Linked DNA regions of Thermogutta terrifontis. Each later gene encodes a partner of the first gene's protein in a complex. Links are inferred from orthologs where the notes say so. Each region holds a gene or a part of one and is shown in the gene's direction. Other genes may lie near its edges.

The links.
Region 2: the proteins of dnaG (region 1) and dnaB are in contact, whole or in part, in a crystal structure (PDB 2R6A), measured with the Geobacillus stearothermophilus proteins. The link is inferred for Thermogutta terrifontis from one-to-one orthologs. Residues at the interface, in WP_049624496.1 of Geobacillus stearothermophilus: Lys456, Leu457, Leu458, Pro459, Ala460, Asn463, Ala464, Leu467, Leu535, Leu536, Ile537, Ala538, Gln544, Glu545, Asp548, Tyr549, His552; in WP_033016901.1 of Geobacillus stearothermophilus: Ser13, Glu15, Ala16, Gln18, Glu91, Leu92, Asp94, Ala95, Val96, Pro97, Thr98, Ala99, Ala100, Asn101, Tyr104, Tyr105, Ile108.

Annotation. Positions count from the first base shown.
Region 1 is NZ_CP018477.1:1,449,486-1,455,489, forward strand. The notes cover bases 1,142-4,131. They hold dnaG (DNA primase), read left to right. Parts: upstream 1,142-1,679; coding sequence 1,680-3,584; downstream 3,585-4,131. Other genes in these bases: THTE_RS05515 (DUF1559 domain-containing protein), read right to left, coding at 1,142-1,190; THTE_RS05525 (sigma-70 family RNA polymerase sigma factor), read left to right, coding at 3,687-4,131. In the rest of the region: THTE_RS05510 (hypothetical protein), read right to left, coding at 1-213; more of THTE_RS05515, read right to left, coding at 285-1,141; more of THTE_RS05525, read left to right, coding at 4,132-5,351; THTE_RS05530 (zinc ribbon domain-containing protein), read left to right, coding at 5,432-6,004. UniProt on the Escherichia coli protein: RNA polymerase that catalyzes the synthesis of short RNA molecules used as primers for DNA polymerase during DNA replication.
Region 2 is NZ_CP018477.1:3,845,661-3,851,547, reverse strand. Bases 1,181-4,053 are described here. They hold dnaB (replicative DNA helicase), read left to right. Parts: upstream 1,181-1,838; coding sequence 1,839-3,269; downstream 3,270-4,053. Other genes in these bases: THTE_RS14305 (tetratricopeptide repeat protein), read left to right, coding at 3,523-4,053; THTE_RS14315 (SAM-dependent methyltransferase), read left to right, coding at 1,181-1,533. Outside these bases: THTE_RS14320 (hydrolase), read left to right, coding at 1-372; more of THTE_RS14315, read left to right, coding at 622-1,180; more of THTE_RS14305, read left to right, coding at 4,054-5,887. UniProt on the Escherichia coli protein: The main replicative DNA helicase, it participates in initiation and elongation during chromosome replication. Travels ahead of the DNA replisome, separating dsDNA into templates for DNA synthesis.

The DNA of each region.
Region 1 (6,004 bases):
ATCCTTTATTTTCGCGAACCCGGCGGGGCCTGTGTTGCCTTTCGATTGGTCGGGTTCAAACAGAATGGAACCGGCAGGCACAGGCTTTCCGTCCAGGGTCACAGTTCCAGAGACGTGGTAAGTTTTCGGTCCACCCCCGCCAGAACCTGATAAAAGAAGCGCGGGAATGGAGAGAATGACCGAAAGCCCAAAAAGCAAACAACCTTTACCCATGTGGCTTCCCCTAGCCAAGATATCTCCTTTTGTGTTACCCAGCTCAAGCTACTGACGCCAAGTCGGCGATGTTAGGGCATGGTAACCGCCTCATCGCCGTTGCGGCTGGCCAAAGCCATGTAGACATTCTGCTCGATATACTGAGTGACGAACCGAACGGAGCCGTCGACGAGCGCGAAATGCACTCCTCCGGGATGGAGACTCCCGAAAGAAGTGTTGTTCCAGGTTGTGGTATTTCTGGAGTTAATGGGATACTGGACGTTCTTCGTAAAAAGTAATAACGTCCCCCGGTTATCGGTGAAATATCCACGAGTGTACGCCCGGTAATACGGCATGTCGGGCCACGCAATCTCGCCCACGAAAAGCGTGTTTGAGGAACCGTCCCGCACCGACGCTATGTCTACTCCAGACGGATAGAAGAAGGCACCCTGAGAGCAGTACCCGCCAAATGTTTCAGTGAGCCCATTGCATTTGTAGGCTGCGGGGGGATTCAGATAGTTATTAGTGCCATTGGGCCCCAAAACACCAAAGTAGTGCGCTGTGTACACACGTGTGGAACTTCCCGGAGGATAAACCTCTGATGCGTACCCCGACCGTCGATCTGTCTCCTCGGTACTGCTGGGACAAAAGTAGATGGGGATCGCTGTGGCTGCCACGCGAATCTTGTCGGCGTCGAGGTAGTTGCCCTGTTTGAAATTGAACTGGTCGAACAGAGGCTTTTGTTCAATAAATGGAAGGAGGACTACTAGCCAGGAAGCCTGATTACTGCTGAAACCGGGAGGGGGGAACCTGTTATGCGTCTGATGGTAGTTTAACAGACCAAGGGCAATTTGCTTCAGATTATTTGTGCACTGGGAACGTCGTGCGGCTTCCCGGGCTGCCTGCACGGCTGGCAGGAGGAGCGCTATCAGGATACCTATGATAGCGATGACCACCAGGAGTTCAACGAGCGTAAACGCTTTGCGATGAGACGCCATTGTCGTTTCTCCTTCCTCTTAGCGTTTGGAAAAGGCCTACCTTACCCCATGCGAAAACCACTTTACCGCTCCCAGGGCCAAATGTCAACCAATTTGTGCACTCTGAATTAACCCTTAACCCCAGTTTTGGCTTGGAGGGGGAGACGCCCGACGCTCGACTTTTTCAGGGCAATTCGTGGATTGCCCCTACGGCTGATCCGACTGGCTATAGGTGGGCACACGGCCACCGGCCGGGCGCCAGCCATCACCCCAAATTTTGCCCTTGCCTCACGAGCTAGGACTCCGCTAAACTTGTCCGCTCGACGAAGTCTCCGGCGGCTTATGGCAATCTGGGAAGATTTGGTAGGACCCAGTGGTTTGCACCATCATCCGACGGCACCTTCGCCTGTCACGAGAATGTTTGGGGCGTACAATAGAGTCTGAACGCGGCAGGAGGCCATCTCCGAACGTCCAGGTCCGATGAGCACCTGGAAAAAGGGATCACGGCGAATGGAAGGTCTCGCCATACTTCTCCCACCAGGCACGGAGGTCACCGCTTGGCACACGTGGGAGCGAATCTCCACCATGCCGCTCAGTCCCTATTCGGACGTCAAAGAACAAATTCGCCAGGCGATTGATATCGTCGATCTAGTGGAGCGCTATATCCCTCTCCGCCGTCAGGGGCGGGGATTTGTGGGGCTCTGCCCGTGGCATGACGACCACCATCCCAGCCTGCAGGTCAATCCGGAACGCCAGTGCTTTCGCTGCTTCGTCTGTGACATCGGCGGAGACATTTTTAGCTTCGTCATGCGGATAGAAAACGTCGAGTTCCCCGAAGCCCTGGCCATGCTGGCCGAGATGGCGGGAATTCCCCTTCCACGAACCGGAGGCAAACCGAGTGCAACAGACCGCAAGCAGGAGCTGTTCCGTGTCATGGCCTGGGCGGAGCAGCAGTACCATGCCTGCCTGCTTGAATCTTCCGAAGCAGCGACCGCACGCCAGTACCTTCGGGAAAGGGGCATCTCGGAAGAGAGCATCCGAAAATTCCGACTCGGATTTTCCCCACTTCAGCCGGATTGGATTCTCCGTCGGGCACGGCGGGACCAAATCGACCCCAAACTGCTGGTGACGGTCGGCATCCTTACGTCGGCACAAACTCGCGATTGGATCGATCGCTTCCGCGGTCGGGTCCTCTTTTCTATCCGCGATGTCCAGGGCAGAGCGGTGGGTTTCGGGGGGCGGGTGCTCCCCCAGATGGCTGATACGACGCCCGCCAAGTACGTGAACTCGCCAGAGACCCCGCTTTTTGCCAAAAGTCGGCTCCTTTATGGGCTTGATCTTGCGCGGGAAGCCTTCCGTCGCACCCGAACAGCGCTGGTTATGGAGGGCTACACCGACGTCATCATGGCGCATCAGCACGGCTTTTCTAACGCCGTGGCGGTGCTCGGCACGGCGCTGGCCGACTCTCATTTGCGGCTGCTCCAACGATATGTGGATCGGGTCGTGCTGGTGCTGGATGGCGACGAGGCGGGTCGGCGGCGTGCAGCGCAGGTGCTGGAGTTGTTTGTCGCCCGGCAGATCGACCTTCAGGTCCTCACGCTGCCCGACGATCTTGATCCCTGCGATTATCTGCTTCGGTATGGTGCCGCCGGTTTTCAGGAAGCCCTTGACGAGCGAACCGTTGATGCCCTGGACCATGCGTTTGCCGCTGCCACGTACGGTGTCGATCTGGAGAACGATGTGGCGGGTGTGAGTCGGGCAACCGATCAGTTGCTGAGTGTGATTGCCAAAGCGCCGGCCAGGCTGGGCGAACACTCTGCTCAGCAGCAGGCCCGGGAATGGAAGATCCTCTCGCGACTGGCGTTGCTCACGCGTATCGATGAGGGGGTTCTCCGCCGGCGATTGGAAGAACTGCGGCGTGGGCAAACGCGACCGCGTGTTGTTCCCGCGGTTCCCTCGCGTCCGACCCTGGATGGTTGGCATCGCACTTTTCTGGAGTTTCTGGTGGCGGTTCCCGAGGGAATCCGACGATTACGGGAACATTTTTCAGTGAATGATTTGACCTCCCCATTCGCCCGGCAGATCTATCAGGCCGCCCTGGATCTGTTGGAAATGGGGCAGCCGGTTGATTTCGAACATTTGATGTTGGCGCTCGACGACGCTGCGCTGCATAATGTCCTGGTGGATGTGGAGCAGACGGCTCGGGAAAAGAAGGTTTCCGAGCAGAATCCGGATGAATTGCTAGATGGGCTTCTGCGAAGCCATACCGCACGCATTGCTCAGTTGCAGGCTTCCCAGTTGGCCCATGCTTTGCGTAAAGGAGGACTGGCACCGGAAGAAGAGCTCGACTTGTTGAAACGGATCATGGATCAGCAGAAAAACCGCCAGAAGTGGTCCGAGCCCACGGAAGGGTGAGGTTTCTGGCGTCGGGAAATCGGCGATTCCCGCGCATCATTTAATCGCGGTTTCCCGTTATCTGGCTGGCTTTCGGCACGGAAGCACGAAAGGAGGCGACCCGTGAAACAGGCCGACAAGGAGTTGCAACGGCTTCTTGCTCAAGGACGAGCCCAGGGTTATCTGACGTACGACCAGGTCATCAGTTATCTTCCCGATCAGGAAACACGGCCGCAACGGTTGGATCGGCTCATCACGGCCCTGGAAGAAGCGGGGATTGAGCTGGTCAACCGGCCGCCGGTGGGATCCAACGGGGAGGCCGCAAGCAAGGACGTCGCTTCTCCCGCCGAAGATCCCCTCCTCAAAGACCCACTCCTCCGCGATTTGCTGCCTGGTCAAAAAGCCAAATGGAATAGCGATCCCATCCGGCTGTATCTCAGCCAGATGGCCAACATTCCCTTGCTGACGCGGCAGCAGGAGATCGCCCTCGCTAAGAAAATTGAGGTCACCCGCAAGCGATTCCGGCGCACGGTGATGGGGTGCCATCTGGTACTCAAACAGGCAGTTCAAACGCTGGAGGCGGTCCAGCGCGGGGAACTGGCGTTCGATCGCACCCTCAAGATGTCGCTCACCGATCAATTGACGAAGAGCCAGATTCTGGGCCGGATGCCGCACAACCTGCGGACTCTGCGCGGCTTGATGGCTGCCAATGAGCGGGACTTCAAGCGACTGATCAACCGGCGAACTCCTCCGGAAATCAAGGCCAAGGCACGGCGTCGCTTTTTGGCTCGTCGCGCAAGGATGCTGATCCTCGTGGAAGAACTGGGATTGCGGACGCGGCGCGTTCAGGCCATGATGCAGCAGATGCGGGATGTTCTCAAGCGGATGGAAGAGATTCGCGCCCGACTCCGTGAGCTGAAAACACAGCCGGGGGAATTGGGAGAACGCGATCGACTGCGGCGGGAACTGTGCGATCTGATGCTAGCGACTCAGGAAAGCCCGCGGAGTTTGCGGAGCCGGTGTGAAAAGATGGAGGCCCATTTCCGGGACTACACCGAGGCGAAACGCGAGCTTTCCAACAGTAATCTTCGGTTGGTTGTTTCTGTGGCCAAGCGATACCGGAACCGGGGGTTGAGCTTCCTGGATCTCATTCAGGAAGGCAACACGGGATTGATGAGGGCGGTGGATAAGTTCGAGTATCGGCGGGGATTCAAATTCTCCACTTATGCCACGTGGTGGATTCGGCAGGCCATCACCCGGGCGCTGGCAGAACACTCGCGGACGATCCGTATCCCTGTTCACATCATTGATCAGATCGGTAAACTGAAAAATGTATCTCGCCGGCTGATGCACGAACTGGGACGTGAGCCGACGCCGGAGGAGATGGCCCGGGCGGCCCAGGTGCCCGTTGACGAGGCCAACCGGCTGCTGGAAATGGGGCGTCAACCCAGCAGTTTGGATCGGCCGGTGGGAGAAGACGAGGACGGCGCGTTCAGCGAGTTGATTGCCGACCGCAACCTCGACAGACCGGAGTATGTCGCCCATCGAGAGTTGCTCAGAGAAAAAATCGAAAGCTTGCTTAAAACGCTCACCTACCGCGAACGGGAGATTATCCGCTTGCGGTACGGATTGCGGGATGGCTATGCATACACGTTGGAGGACGTGGGACGGATCTTCAAGGTCACCCGCGAGCGCGTCCGTCAAATTGAAGCCGACGCGATGGAAAAGCTTCAACATCCCGTGCGAGCGAAACAACTGGAAGCTTTCGCGAATGAACTGGTGGCGTAGTACCGCCGCCGTTTTGAGGGCCCGAGGCGGGCTGTCCGTACAGGACAGCCCTTTTTTTATTCCTCTGAGGAGGTAGCTCTATGACATCCCAGGCGCAAACAGTTCCGGAGATACTTCGGCGTATCCACAGCCTTTACCTGCAACTGGATGAACTGCGGGGCCGCCTGATGAAAGGCCCCCGGTTGGCGCAGGCACATCAGGAACAAATTCGTCAGGCCGAGAAGAACCTGGAACTGACCAAGAAAGCTCACACCGAAGCCCGCATGGCCAGTCACGCCAAACAACTGGAGTACGAACAGAAGCTAGCCGACATTCAGAGGCGAAAAGGCCGACTTCTCGAATGTGATGACAACCGTGAATATCAACTGCTGAAGGACCAAATTGCCGCTGACGAGATGGCTGCTAGCGTGCTTGCCGACGAGGCCATCGAACTGATGGCCCGAGTGGAAGAGATGGCAGTCAAGGTTCAAGAGGCGGAGGCCGCGGTGGCCGCGGCAAAGGAAACGGCGGCCAGGTGGCAGGAGGAATTTGCCCGTCAGGAACCAATTATCCGCAGCGACATGGCGGAGGTTGAAAAGGAGCTCAAGCATCTGATCACTCAGCTCGACGCAATGCTGCCCTACGAGATTAAGGACCTCTATCAGCGGACCCTG
Region 2 (5,887 bases), 2.4 Mb from region 1 along the record:
CGACTCGGGCCAATTCCGGAAAAACTCATGTTCAGTTGCCGGGAATGCTGGTCACTCTTCGAAGAAGCAGAACAAGCGGGGCTGAGCCGTCTCCTCGTCTGCGGCATCGAGACGCATGTGTGCGTTCAGCAAACGGTGCTGGACTTTCTTGCGTCAGGCTGGCGGGTGTACGTCGCGGCAGATGCGGTGGGATCGCGGCACCGAATAGATTACGAGATCGCTCTGCGCCGGATGGAGTTGGCGGGCGCCGTCATCACAACTACGGAGGCCGCGCTGTTTGAATGGTGCATTCGCGCGGGGACTGCCGAATTCAAACAGATCAGCCAGCTGGCGCGCGAATTTCCGCCAGGCGAATCTGCCGCAGTATCCTGAGCTTTGCCGCGATACATTTCTGTTAGTGAGATTGCCCCCTTGTCGCTCTTGCGCATTGGTGTTATCTTTTCACAAGAAGTAACACTGGCAGGATCCTGACCCAGAGCAAGCGAGCACCATTGGACAGTTGGCTAAAGTGTTTCTTCCCGAAGTGAGGAAGTGTCGCGTGCAAAAGGTGGAACAGCAGCCGCACCAGTTTGATGCACACGACGCTTCCTGAAATCTCCTGAGAAAGTGCGAGGGTGAGTTATGAAAAGACCGCTGACAATTTTGTTGTGGGTGTGCTGGATCGGTTGGAGCTGGAGCGTTTTCGCCGAGCTTCCCCGAAGTTCCCTTTACCTGGTCGGAGTTGGGCCTGGTGATCCGGATCTCATCACGCTGCGGGCAGTGGAAGCCATCCGCCATGCCGACGTAATCTACTGCACCGACGGATTGGAAAAGAAATTCTCCGATTATTTGACCGGAAAGCAGGTTATCACGGGTTACTGGCGACTTTTTGAGTACTATGGGCAGGACATCAACTCACTTCCCGAGGCGGAGCAACCGCGCGCCCGGGCTCTGGCGGAGAAAAGGAACGCGTTCATCTCGCAGGTGCGGCAGGCCGTCGGCCAGGGAAAAGTGGTGGCCATTCTCGATAGTGGGGACCCTCTCATTTACGGGCCATGGGCCTGGTGTCTGGAAGAGTTTACCGATCTAAACCCGGTGGTTGTACCGGGAGTGAGTTGTTTCAACGCTGGTAATGCCGCGCTTCGCCGAGGCGTCACGAACGCCCCGAAAACCAAATCGGTGATCCTCACCGCTAACGATTGGCCAGGAAAAACAGATACGGTGGAAAGTCTCTCCGTCCATCGAGCCACCATGGTCATTTTCACGATGCGTGCGGAGTTCGACTACTTCATTGAGAAGCTCAAAACCCATTATCCGCCGGACACGCCTGTGGCTATCGTCAAATACGCTGGCTATCAGGAGAAGGAGGACGTGATCGAGGGCACACTCGCCACGATCCGGGACAAAGTGGATCCGAAATCTCTGCCCTTTGAGTATTTAATCTACGTTGGTGATTTTCTCACCTATCGGCAGAAGTCTCCTGCCACCACGTCGGTGTCAAATGCACCGGCAATGCAATCGGTGAGCAGTGGGGCGAGTGTATCAACGCACTGATGGATGCAGTTTTTGAGCATCGGCTTGGAGAAAGCGACGCGTTAGAACAATTGACGTGAGCATGTGGCGCGACGCTGCGTGCTCCCATTGGGCAGGCCGTTTCCCCCCAGCGGTCCTGCCCGTTCTTTTTGGAAATGTGGTCAATGAGACGACAAGCCTCGCGTGTCTCCGGTTGCCTGCTTGTCGATTCGCCCGGGGACGAATAGAGTGACGGAAGGAGATGATCCGGTAAACGACAATTCGAACCGCATAAACCTATTCTTTATTTTCCTTGAAAATAATGGCACACCATAACGGAGGGAACCGTGGCGACTGAGGCTTCACGGCAGGAACGAGGCACACAAGGCCCGCTGGGGGAGCTGGCGGGGCGTGTTCCCCCTCATAGTGTTGAGGCGGAAAGGGCTGTGCTGGGGAGCGTCTTGCTTGACCCGCGGACGCTGGACGATGTGGCCACAGTGCTCGTGCCAGAAGACTTTTATGTGGACGCCCATCGGCGGATTTATGCTCGGCTCCTCGAGATGCACGCGGCGAACCGCACAATCGACCTGATGCTCCTGGTCGAAGAGTTGCGGCGGCACGGGGAATTCGAAACAGTTGGCGGGGCCCCATATCTCGCAGAAATTGCCCAGTCCGTAGCGGTGGCTAGCCATGCTGTCTACTACGCAGAAATAGTGCGCAACCACGCGTTTCTGCGAGCATTGATTCAAGCCGGTACGGACATCGTGCGTGACGCATTCGATTTGAGTCTCGAGCCGCGGGAAATCCTCAATCGTGCCGAAGAGCGGATCCTGGCAGTTCGTGACCGCCGATCCACAGGGGATGTCGTGCCGGTGAGCGACGTGCTCTTTGAGGCGTTTCAAATGATCGACCGGCGCATGCAGGGTGAGGCTACCGGGGTGCCGACGGGCTTCACCGATCTCGACAAACTGACCGGGGGCCTGCACGATTCCGAGCTCATCATTCTGGCTGCCCGGCCAAGTATGGGGAAAACAGCCCTCGCCACGAATATTGCGGAGCATGTGTCGGTGGACGCGGGCTTGACAACGCTTTTCGTCAGCCTGGAAATGTCTCGCTTGGAATTGATTCAGCGAATGCTTTGCTCGCGGGGAAAAATAAACGGGCATAAGTTTCGCAGTGGTTTTCTTTCCGCGGAAGACAGGGAAAAACTTGTCCGAGCCGCCGGTGAACTGAGCCGCGGAAAGTTGCTCATCGATGACTCGCCAAGCCGTACGGTAACCGAAATCGCTGCGGTAGCCAGACGCCTCAAACGACGCGAGGGCTTGCGACTCATTGTCATCGACTATTTGCAATTGATCGAGCCAGATAACCCCAAGGATCCCCGTCAGGAACAGGTGGCAAAAATCACGCGGCGTCTCAAAACTCTCGCCCGGGAACTGAAAATTCCTATTTTGTGCCTCGCCCAGCTCAATCGTCAGACGGAAGTTGTCAAAGACAACCGGCCCCGATTGAGTCATCTTCGCGAGTCGGGCGCCATCGAGCAGGACGCCGACGTGGTGATGTTTGTCCATCGCGAAGAGTATTACCACACCCGAGAGGAAGCCCAAGCTCGGGGATTGTGCGGGTTGGCTGAGGTGATTGTGGCCAAGCAGCGTAATGGTCCGGTCGGGGATGTGAAACTTGTCTGGCGTGAGGAATTCACGCGATTCGAAAATGCAGCCCCTGCTGAGTATAGCGAAGTTGCCTACGGCGACTTTGCGGAGGATGCCCCATTTTAGGGGATTTTGAAGGGTGCGAGACCCACCTGGTAAGCCGCGGCGCTCAGGAACGCAGCGGACGGTTACAAGATGCTTGCGATGTCCCGGCAAGCTATAATGGACGAAGACTGCATTGCCGCCGGGAATACACGTATGGCGCCTGCCATGCCACAGATCGGGTCAAAATAAGCCGGGCGGATTGGGTGCGGTGGTGCAATCGATCGTCATATGCCAGGTAGGTAAAGCTGCGAAGGTTTGATGGGGCCTCCATCGCATGAGAAAGATCAACAAGCGCTTCGTCGTCATTCTCGTTGCAGTGGTCATTCTGCTGGGAACGGGCACGTATTTCCTGCACGGTTACCAACTGCGAAGAAATGCCCGGGTCTTTCTTGAACGGGCACAAGCCGCCTTGAAAGAGGGTCGCCGTGACGTCGCGGCGAAAAACTTCCAGTGGTACACGGAACTCGTGCCACAGGACCTGGATGCTCAGCAGCAATTCGCGGAACTGCTTATTGAGCTTCGCGCATACGGGCCTGCCTATTTTCGGTTGGAAACGGTTTTGCGGCAGGACCCGGAGCGTACCGAAGCCCGCAGGATGCTCGTGGATGTGCTTCTCAACATAGGACGTTTTCGCGATGCGGAGGAACATCTCAACCAATATCTGCTTAAAGTGAATCCCGATGATGCCGAGTTATTAACGAAGCTCGCCCGGTGCCAGCGTGGCCTCGGCCAATCGAGAGAAGCGGTGCGAACTCTTGACAAAGCCATCAGTTTACGACCGGAGCTGGCGGAGGCTTATGCCCAACTCGCGGGAATCTATCGTTATGATCCCGAGCTCAAGGATCCGCAGAAGGCCGACGAGTGGATCAGCAAGATGCTGGCCGCGGTAAAGAATGAGGAAGCGCTGCGAACAGCGGCCGTTTACTACTACCAGTCCGATCGATACGATCAGGCTCTGCAATATACCAAGGAAATTTTGGCCAAGAAGAGCGATGATGTGGATTTTCTTATTCTTGGCGCGGACTGCGCTCGGCGGCTCGAGCAGCTCGATCTTGCTCGCGCTTGGGCGGAGAAAGCCATCGCGTTGGATCCCCAGCGAGCGGACGGTTACACGTTGCTCGCCGCAATTCAGGCAGCGCAGGGACAGCCGAATGAGGGCCTGGCCACTCTTCAGAATGCATTGACCAAAGTGAGCGACAAGGCAGCGGTCTTGGCCAACCTGGCCGAGATGAGTCTCAATCAGGGAGATGAAAAAAACGCCGAAAAAGCCATCGAAGAGCTGAGTCAAACTCGGTACCCGCTCTCGCGGCTGGAATGGTTGAGAGCCCGATTGCTTCTGGCCCGCGGTCAATGGTTTGAGGCCGCGCGCAAATTGGAAGTCATCCGGCCGGACCTGACCAATGTGCCCGACCTGCTTAAACAAGTGGATTTTTACCTGGGGCTGTGTTATGCCCAGATGGGCAACATGGACCAGAGTCTGGCGTCGTACTCAAAAGCTGCCACCCAAGACCCCCTTTGGCCACAGGCCCGGCTGGGGCGGGCGGCGGCGTTTCTCGAATTGGGGCGCGTGGACGACGCGATTGAAGATTATCGCGCTCTGGTGACGATGGGGAAAGCGACGTCGGCTGTTGTACTTGACCTTTGCCGGCTGCTTATCCTGAAGAATTTGGGCCAACCCCGGACTCAGCGAAACTGGCAAGAGGTCACCCAACTTCTAAGCGTGCTGGAAAAAGATCCGCAAGTTCGGGCCCAGGCTGCTGTGCTGCGAGCGGAAATCGCTGTTGCCGACAATCAACCCCAGGAAGCCGAAAAAATTCTTCAACAGGCTCAAAAAGATAATCCGGACCGCGTGGAAGTTGGGCTAGCCAGAGTGGCACTGGACCAGCATCGAGGGCAGTTCACAGAAGCCGAAAAACTGCTTCAGGAGCTAACCGCAAAGTTCGGAGAATCGGCCGACATTCTGGTCACCCGGGCTCGGCTTGCTGCCCGCGCCGGCGAAGAACAAGCCAAAAAAGTATTTCGCGACATCGCCAGGGCTGCCGAGAAGCTCCCCGACCAAGATCGCCAGCGAGTCTTGAGCGTTCTGGTGGGCTATTCAATCCAGTTCTCTGATTTTGATGCCGCCCGACAGTGGTGCGATGAACTGAGCCGTCTGGCGCCGAACAATCTGAAAGTGCGGTTGCTCCTTTTCGACTTGGCCATTCGGGCCCAGGATGTGGCCAGTTTGAAGCCCGTTCTCGACGAGATCGCGCGGATCGAAGGACGCGGGCCTATCTGGCATTACGGTGAAGCCGTTCGGCTGTTTCTCGAGTCCAAAGGTGAAAACCGCGATCAACTCCGACAGGCCCTGGACCATCTGGCAAGGGCGAGCGTGCTCCGGCCGAACTGGATGCGGGTACCCGCCCTTCAGGGACAAATCTACGATCTGCTCGGAGATACCACCGCTGCCATCAATGCCTACAGCCGAGCCATCAGCTTGGGGGATCGCAGCATTGTGACGGCGCGGCGACTTGTGCAGTTACTTTATGGGGAGCAGCGTTTCCTGGAGGCCGATAAGATCATCCGCACCCTGGAAGAGCAGCAGGCACCCTTCTCGTCGGATCTGGAACGCCTGGCCTCCACGGTCTCTCTGCGATTGG